Regions from separate parts of the Microbacterium sp. sgz311019 genome, predicted to be linked through region 2. Evidence: predicted binding sites of a transcription regulator. Region 2 holds the regulator's gene; the other holds the start of a gene.
The links. The regulator LexA, encoded in region 2, represses DNA repair genes until DNA is damaged. The targets are predictions, from matches to a motif close to TCGAACANNTGTTCGA.
Positions count from the first base shown of each region.

Region 1: a site for LexA is predicted at 2,375-2,390, ahead of AC0NZN_RS09630 (HNH endonuclease signature motif containing protein). Genes of this name have one in related genera too.

Region 1 is NZ_JBWAXO010000005.1:141,502-145,991, forward strand. Features, by position in the region: gene AC0NZN_RS09625 (acyl-CoA dehydrogenase family protein) at 1-629, shown strand, start outside; gene AC0NZN_RS09630 (HNH endonuclease signature motif containing protein) at 703-2,346, opposite strand; gene AC0NZN_RS09635 (ASCH domain-containing protein) at 2,511-3,215, shown strand; gene AC0NZN_RS09640 (hypothetical protein) at 3,286-3,585, opposite strand; gene AC0NZN_RS09645 (MFS transporter) at 3,595-4,490, opposite strand, start outside.
Region 2 is NZ_JBWAXO010000010.1:116,767-121,256, reverse strand. Features, by position in the region: gene hisB (imidazoleglycerol-phosphate dehydratase HisB) at 1-166, opposite strand, end outside; gene AC0NZN_RS15860 (histidinol-phosphate transaminase) at 163-1,254, opposite strand; gene AC0NZN_RS15855 (LysM peptidoglycan-binding domain-containing protein) at 1,298-1,687, opposite strand; gene lexA (transcriptional repressor LexA) at 1,942-2,637, shown strand; gene AC0NZN_RS15845 (hypothetical protein) at 2,802-4,490, shown strand, end outside.

The sequences.
Region 1 (4,490 bases), on a different contig from region 2:
TGCCGCGGGATGCGCCCGGGCTGACGGTCGTCCGCGGCATGCAGGTCTTCGGATACGACGATCATGAGCACGGCGGGCATGCCGAAGTGCTCTTCGAGGATGTGCGCGTGCCCGCGTCGAATCTGATCGCGGGGGAGGGGATGGGGTTCGCGATCGCACAGGCGCGGCTCGGGCCGGGGCGGATCCACCACTGCATGCGCGCGATCGGGATGGCGGAGCGGGTGATCGAGCTGATGTGTGCACGGGCGGATGGCCGTGTCGCGTTCGGTCGGGCGCTGTCGGAGCAGGGGGTGGTCCGCGACTGGATCGCCGAGGCCCGGGTGCAGGTCGAGCAGCTGCGACTGCTCGTCCTGAAGACCGCGTGGCTCATGGACACCGTCGGCAATCGCGGCGCGCACACCGAGATCCAGGCGATCAAGATCGCAACCCCGAGGGTTGTGCAGGGCATTCTGGATGACGCGATCCAGCTGTTCGGGGCGGGCGGGGTGTCGCAGGACTTCCCGCTGGCCGAGATGTACGCCGCGGTCCGGACGCTGCGGCTGGCCGACGGCCCCGACGAGGTGCACAAGGACTCGCTCGCCCGTGCGGAGCTGCGGCGCCAGGCGGAGGCGCGCGAGAAGCTCGCCTGAGGTGGCGTTGCCGCTCGCCGGCGCTCGAGACGTCGTCTGGGCGGACGGTCCCCGAGTTGCCCCAGCCCGCCTGTCACGCGGCCGGCCGGAATCGGGTCGGGGGTGGTTGGAGGTCGCCGTACAGATATCGTCGCTCGATCGGTGGCGCCAGCACGATCGCGTCAGCTCGGCCGGGTGGATGCAGGAGGAATGGCCCTGATCCTTCGCGCGTGATCCGCCAGCCGCCGTGGTGCAGGTTCATGTGGTGGAATCTGCAGAGCAGGATGCCGCGATCGATGTCCGTACAGCCGCCGTCGGCCCATCTGTCGATGTGATGCGCCTCGCTATACGAGGGTGGCCGATCGCAGCCGGGCCACCGGCATCCACCGTCCCGAATCGCGAGCGCGATGTTCTGCTTCGGTGAGAACGTGCGAGCTTCCCTGCCGAGGTAGAGCGGATTGCCGTCCCGATCCAGCGTGCACTCGACGGTCCCGGTACTGCACGCGTGCTGTGCCGCGAGCCACGCGGGAAGGGCCTCGCCCTCTTCGAGCAAGGCGATCCCGGCGTCGGCGACGAGGTCTCCGGAGGAGGACAAGGGGTCACCGCTCCTCCGCGCGGCACCGGTGAGGGCATCGTCGGTGACGATGACGCGGACGCCCGCCTGGCGGGTGCCGAAGACCGTGGCTGGGTCGGCGAGGGAGCCCGTGCGGAGCACGTCCAGCAGCAAGTCGTAGGCGAGCTGGTCGTTCGTCCGGGGATCAGTGGCGAGCTCGTCTGCTTTCGCCTTCTCATCGGGGTCGACGAAACGCGGTCCGCCTCGTCGCGGTCGCAGCGCGGTGTCCTGGACGGATCGAATCCATGCGAAGCCGAGGTCGTCGAAGCGGATGGACCCGTGATGGATGCCGTCGGCATCCGTCCAGGTGCGGAACGCGCGCCCCTCGAACCGCTCGTCGAACCGGCGCTGGGCGCCCTCGGGATCGAGCATGTCGCGAAGGGTGCGGGCGGCTTTGCCGAGCTCCTCGACGGTGCGCGTCGAGGCGTCGCCGATGAGCTGCTCCGCGGCGGCGCCCCACGCGTGCCCGGTGGCGGCATTCCGCTGCTGGATGCACGCACAATCGCCGTCGATGCACCGCGGGCCGTCGATGCGCCGTTCGCCGCAGCCGTCGTCGTGGGAGCACGTGGCGGAATCTTCATACGCGGGCGGGCGCCCCAGCCCTCGGAAGATCGCGTCGTGTTGTGCTGACGTGATCGCCCCATGCATGAGTGCATCTCCCAGTACGGCGTGCCAGGGCCGTTCCCCGGCAACCGGATCGCCAGAGCGTTCGGCATCCACCGTCTCGTCCAGATCCGTCGATCGGCTCGCATTCGAAGGCCGGCCGGCGTCGGTCGAATCGCCGCCGTCCAACAATGCCTGTCCGAGGCGCACCTGCTTGGCGGCGTCGGCGCGGGTGGAACCGGTGATCTCCTGCACGAGCGAGACGGGGGAGCGATGGCCGCGCACCTGAGCGAGACCAACGTGCCCCGCATCGCGAGAGGAACGGCTGGCGGCGACTCCCGCAGCCGCGATCCGCACGGCCTCCCCGGCCCTCACGAGGGCGGAGGCGGCTTCCAGGACCCGGATGATGGTGTCGTCCCCCAGCGCGAGAATCCTCGTAGGGCACGCCGCGGCATCCACTTCTTCCCCGAGGGCCGCGCGCAGGACGTCGACCTGCCGCTCAAGCTCGGAGAAGAATTGCATACTCAACTGTACCACCGTGCGATAGAATTCGAACAGAAGTACGATAACAAGACGGTATCGACGACGCTCTCGACAGGCCGACGCTCCGCGGAGCGGTGTGATCAGACTGAACGCGCGCGATCGATCATTGGGCGGCGATTCCGTGTGCCTGCCAGGATTGAGTCGTGCAACCCCTTCAAACCGAGCTTCGCGTTATCGAGGCCGCGGAAGCGCTCGCACGAACTCTTGGAGACGATCCCAACCACACAGTGGCGGCAGCTGCATTGGACACCGAAGGGCGCATCCACACCGCTGTGAACGTGCACCACTTCACGGGGGGGCCGTGTGCGGAAATCGTTGCCCTCGGCGCTGCCGCCGCGGCCAACGCCGGCCCACTTGTCGCAATGGCTGCCGCAGGCGATCGCTCCCGCGGCTTGATCCCGCCGTGCGGCCGGTGCCGTCAGGTGATGCTCGATCTTCATCCAGATGTCCTAGTCGCGGTTCCTTCGGATGCGGGCCCGCAGATGCGGCCGATCGCCAAGCTTCTGCCGGACGCTTACTTCTTCGCCGACTCGGCTGCCGAGCGAGTTCTACGGTTCAACAAGCGGTACTACGAGACCGTTGCGGACGGCACCAAGACCTCATCGGTGCGCTGGGACGAGCGCGTACCCATCGGGCCAGTGATCTTCTACTTCGAGGATGATGATCGCCCCTCTCTCCGTGGCCACGTCACGGCGGTCGACAACTGCCGCATCGACGAGCTGACTCCTGAGAGGCTGCACCTGAACGACGACGACACAGTCGAGGCATACGTTCACGGTCTCCGCCAGCACTACCCGAGCATGCCCGACGATGCGCGGGTCGATGTCGTTCGCTTCGCACTGAGCTAGAACGACGCGGACGTCTTCATTCACGTCGGGTGCAGGCACGAGTCCTCAGCGCTGCGCCCCACAGCAGCGATCAGCGGGTGAAGGCTTCGAGGTTGAGTGACACCAGGTCGGGGCGGCCGGGCGGAATGCGCGCGGGCACCACCATTCCGACCCGCGGCCAGTGCTTGATCCGCAGCACGGCCTCGAAGGTCACCGTCCGCGGTTCGATTCCCGGTGCCTCGGCGAGAACCTCGAGCACGCACTTCGAGTAGGGGGCGCGACCGACGGGATCGGAGACCGACAGGATCTTCGCGGTGCCCTTGACCGCATCCGCCATCGGGTCGCTGAAGAACCTCTTCAACCATCCTGCTTCGGTGCCGTCGCCGCTCATGGCCTCAGCCTAGGTGCCCTCGGCCGCGGCCCCGCCGGCCACGGGGCCCTCGGCGGCGGGCGACGCCTCGCCGACCCCGGCATCCATCGCGAGGCCGGCACCTGTCGCATCCGGCTCCGACGCATCGGCGGGCGTGTGCGCGGGGTTGCGGATGCCGATGAACGATGTCACCGCACCGGCGACCATCAGGACAGCGGTGAACACTGCGATCCTCTGGAACCCCGCGAGGTCGAGCACGCCACCTGCGATCAGGCCGAGCAGGGCGACGCCGATGAGCGCGGCGATCCGGGCGACCGCGTTGTTGACCGCCGACGCGATGCCCGCCCGCTGGGGATCGATCGACCCGAGGATCGCCGAGGTCAGCGGCGCCACCGTGATGACGAGGCCGAGCCCTGTCAGGATCGCGCTCGGCAGGACCTGTGTCCAGTAGTTGAAATCGTGCGAGACGGTGAGCAGGAGCAGGATGCCGACACCCATCAGCGCGGGTCCGACGGTCATGAACATGCGCGGTCCCCACCGCCCGCTGAGCGTTCCGACGCGCGGGCTCAGCGCCATCATGATGAGGGTCGCCGGCAGGGTCGCGAGGCCTGCCATCGTCGCCGAGAGTCCCGCGCTCTGCTGAAGGTAGACCGTGAGGACGAGACCGTTCAGAGCCAGCGCGCCGTAGATGAAGAGGGTTGCGATGTTGCCCGCCGAGAAGTTGCGCACAGAGAAGAGCTGCAGCGGCATCATCGGCTGGCGGGCCGTCGCCTGGCGCACGACGAAGCCGATGAGACACAGGATGCCGACCACCAGCGAGCCCCAGATCGCCGGGTTGCTCCATCCGAGGTTGCCCTGCTCGATGAGCGCGTACACCGTCGCCCCGAGACCGATCGTGCACAGCACCGCACCGGCCCAGTCGACGG
Region 2 (4,490 bases):
CGGTGAGGTCGGTCAGGGAGTGCTTCGCGAACGCGGTGAGCATGTGGTCGAAGAAGGGGACCGTGGTGTCGATGCGGCTCACGCCGGTGCCGTCGAGGTTGAGCTCGAGCTCGACCGTGGACTCGCTCGTCGCACGGCGGCGGGAGGCGGTGCGCGCGGACGTCATGAGCCCGATCCTAGCGAGGCCAGTGCGTCGAGGAACGCGGTCGTCTCCTCCTCGGTGCCCGCCGTGACGCGCAGGCTGTGCGGGATCCCGATGTCGCGGATGAGCACGCCGCGGTCGTACAGCTGCTGCCACGTCGCGTGCGGGTCGTCGACATCGCCGAACAGGACGAAGTTCGTCCACGATTCGTGGGCGGTGTAGCCGAGCGCCTCGACCGTCGCCGAGATGCGGTCGCGCTGCTCGACGATCTCGTCGACTGCGCGCATCATCTCCGGGGCGTGCCGGAGGGCCGCGCTCGCCGCGGCCTGCGTCAGCGCGCTGAGGTGATACGGGAGGCGCACGAGCCGCAGGGCGTCGATGACGTCGGGCGCTGCGGCGAGGTAGCCCACCCGGGCGCCCGCGAACGAGAACGCCTTGCTCATGGTGCGCGATACGACGAGCCGCTCCCGGTCGGGGAGCAGCGTCAACGACGACCGCTCGTCCTTCGGCGCGAACTCCCAGTACGCCTCGTCGACGATCACGATGCCGTCGGACGCTTCGTAGACCGCCTCGACGACCTCGAGCGACAGTGGCGTGCCCGTCGGGTTGTTCGGCGAGCAGAGGAAGACGACGTCCGGCCGGGCATCCGCGACCTGCCTCGCCGCGACATCCGGCGTCAGCGTGTAGTCGTGCTCGCGCTCGCCCGCGACCCACGATGCACCCGTGCCCCGTGTCAGGAGCGGATACATCGAGTAGGTCGGGCTGAAGCCGAAGGCGGTGCGCCCGGGACCCCCGAAGGCCTGCAGGATGTGCTGAAGCACCTCGTTGGACCCGTTCGCGGCCCAGATCTGGTCGCGCTCGAGGCCGTGGCCCAGGTACTCGGCGAATCCCTCGCGCAGAGCGGTGAACTCGCGGTCGGGGTACCGGTTCACATCGCGCAGCGCGATGGCGACGGAGTCGAGGATGTCGTCCGCGACATCCTGTGGCACGGGATGCGTGTTCTCGTTGACGTTCAAGGCGACCGGGAGCGGAACCTGCGGTGCGCCGTAGGGCTTCACGCCGCGCAGGTCGTCCCGGATGGGCAAGTCTTCGAGGGGGCTCACCCATCCCATCGTACGGGCCGCCACAGCGGGTGTTTCGTCGTGGGTCGAGGCCTCAGTGCCCGGCGGAGTACTGCGCCGGGATCGCGAGCTCCTGGCCGGAGTCCACCGTCACGCTGTCGAGCGCGTTCAGCCGAATGATGCTGTCGACGACATCACGCGGATCCGCCTGCGGCGCCACCTCTTCGGCGATCGTCCACAGCGACTGGCCGGGCTCGACCGTGACGGTGCGGAAGTGCACAGGGGCCCCCGCATCCTTCGCCGCGAACGCCGCTCCCCCGCCGACGACGAGCGCAGCGAGGATGCCGGCCACGGCCGGAAGGGCCGCCAGGCCGGCCACGACGCGACGACCACGACGCGTGAGCCGCAGGCGCGTGGGGTGCGCAGACGCTTCGGAGCGAGGCACGGCATGGATGCCGGTCACAGTCATCCCGATGGTGGTCATGTCGTCCTCCTGGTGGCGAGAGGTTCGCATCGGCTGCTCGGTTGGGAGCGCAGGGTGCGAACTTCTTTTCCGAAGTTACTTTCGATGTTCTAAACTGTCAAGCAGGACGTCGAATCGGATGCGGATCCCGAGCGACACGCGCCGGCTTCGGCCGCCTTGTCGTCGTCACCGGATACCGTTTCGACAGGAAGAGCACACCACCGACCTCCGACATTCGAAGACGACTGCCAGGCGGCAGAAGACAGGAGAGCCTCATGACCGACACTCCGAGCACTCAGCGCGAACGCGCCGAGCGTCCGCAGACGCGTCGTCGCAAGAGCCTCAGCGACAAGCAGATGGCGATCCTCGAGGTCATCCAGCGCTCCATCGCGCGCTACGGCTATCCGCCGAGCATGCGCGAGATCGGGGATGCGGTGGGCCTGAAGTCGCTGTCGAGCGTGACGCACCAGCTCAACCAGCTCGAGCTCAGCGGTTACCTCCGCCGCGATGCCGGCAAGACCCGGGCTATGGAGGTGCTCATCGACATCCCCGGCGTCGCGAGCGAGAACCCGGCCGACACGGCGCCCGCCGTCGGCGACGCCGCTCTCGTCCCGCTCGTCGGCCGCATCGCCGCGGGAGTGCCGATCACCGCCGAGCAGCAGGTCGAGGAGATCTTCCCCCTCCCCCGACAGCTCGTCGGCAAGGGCGACCTCTTCATGCTGAAGGTCGCGGGCGAGTCGATGATCGACGCCGCCATCTGCGACGGGGACTGGGTCGTCGTCCGCTCGCAGGCCACGGCCGAGAACGGCGACATCGTCGCAGCGATGCTCGAGGGAGAGGCGACGGTCAAGACGTTCCGCCAGCGCGACGGACACACGTGGCTGCTGCCGCGCAACTCCGCGTTCGAGCCGATCCTCGGCGACGACGCGACCGTGCTCGGCAAGGTCGTGGCGGTGCTGCGGGCGGTGTGAACCGCCTGAACGGTTTCATCTCGGTCTCATACTGATCGGGGGATGCCGCGGCGCTGCCTCGTCCGCCACAATGGTCGCAAACGCCCCTGGCTTCCATTCAGGCCGGGCGGCGCTCGGGGATAGGTGGGGACCGGCGCGATGAGCGCCGAGGAGAGGGGCACCCGATGACCGACACGACTGCAGCGCCGCCCGTGGCACCGCCGAGCACGGCGGAGCTCGAGCGGCGGATCGCCCAGCTGGAGGCCGAGAACGCGCGACTGGCTGCCGCGGGCGCGGGCGACGGCGCACGCGACGCCAAGAAGTCGAAACCGAGCGGGGGCGGCTGGCGCGCCTTCGTGTCGGCGCTGTGCATCGTCATCGCCGCGATCCTCGTGCCTGTGTCGATCGTGAGCGTGTGGGCGCGCACCCAACTCGTCGACGAGCAGACCTTCGTCGCGACGCTGGCGCCGCTGGCGAACGACGTGCACGTGCAGAACCTCGTCATCAGCGAGGCGATGGACGCGATCGATGCGAAGGTCGACTTCAATCAGATCACCGGCGACGTCATCGACGGCATCTCCGGTCTCGGCCTCGGGCCCCGCGCCACCGACGCCCTGAAGCTCCTTCAGAAGCCCGCGGCCGACGGCCTGCACAACCTCGTGCAGACGGGGATCACGAAGGTCGTCCAGTCGGATCAGTTCGCCGATGTGTGGGCGACCGCCGTCCGCGGGGCCCACCGCGCCCTCGTGACCACCGCGACCTCCGACGGCAACGGCGCCTTCGTCCTCACCGACCAGGGGCTCGGACTGAAGCTCGGACCCATCGTCGACCAGGTCAAGCAGAAGCTGGTGGCGTCCGGGGTGGGCGCAGCATCCCTCATCCCCTCCATCGACAAGACGATCATCATCGGCGACGGGTCGGCGGTCGGCACGATCCGCACCGTCTACGCCATCGCCGACTTCGCCGGTCTCTGGCTCCCGTTCGTGACTCTGGCGCTCTTCGCCGCCGGCATTCTGATCGCCCGTCGCCGCTCGACGGCGGTGCTCGGCGTCGGACTCTCGTTCCTGCTGAGCGGGGCGCTCCTGGCCGCGGTCTTCTCGGCCGGTGACATCGCGGTCAACGGTGCCGCCACCACTCTGAAGGTGTCGCCGTCGGCGCTCGACGTGATCTACACCGCGCTCATCGAAGACATGCAGCGCACGGCCCTCGTGATCGCCCTGCTCGGCGGTCTGGTCGCGATCCTCGGCTGGGTCACCGGGCGTTGGGCGCCGGCGCGCCACATCCGGGCGCTCTTCGGCGGTCTCAACGCCAGCGCCCGCACGTCGCTGGCCGCACGCGGCATGGATACCGGCCGATTCGGCCTCTGGATGGGCCGCCAGCGGGTCCTCGTGCGCACCGTCATCGTGGTGCTCGCAGTCATCTGGCTGATCCTGCTGCGTCCTCTCTCGGTGGGCGACATCTTCCTGGTGCTGATCGTCGCGCTGCTGGTCACGTGGGTGCTCGAGCTGCTGCAGAAGCGCCCCGATGACATCGAACGCGCCGCGGCGGCCCGTGTCGCCGAGGACGAGAGCCTCGGTGAGCAGGCGACAGCGCCCTCGCCCGCGATGGCCGGGGGCGCATCGCCGGATGCCGTCTTCGCCGCGACGATCGCGGAGACGGCGCCGGCGGCGACCCCCATGGCTATCGCGGAGACGGCGCCGGCCGCGACCCCCATGGCTATCGCGGAGACGGCGCCGGCGACCCCCACGCCAACCCCGACGGCAACCCCGGCCGAGGGGCCCGAGAGCGCCGCAGCAGCGGCAGCGGCCGATGCGGAGTCGGCCCCCGCCGCGAAGCCGCGACCCGCCCGCAAGCCTTCCGCGAAGTCTCGTGTG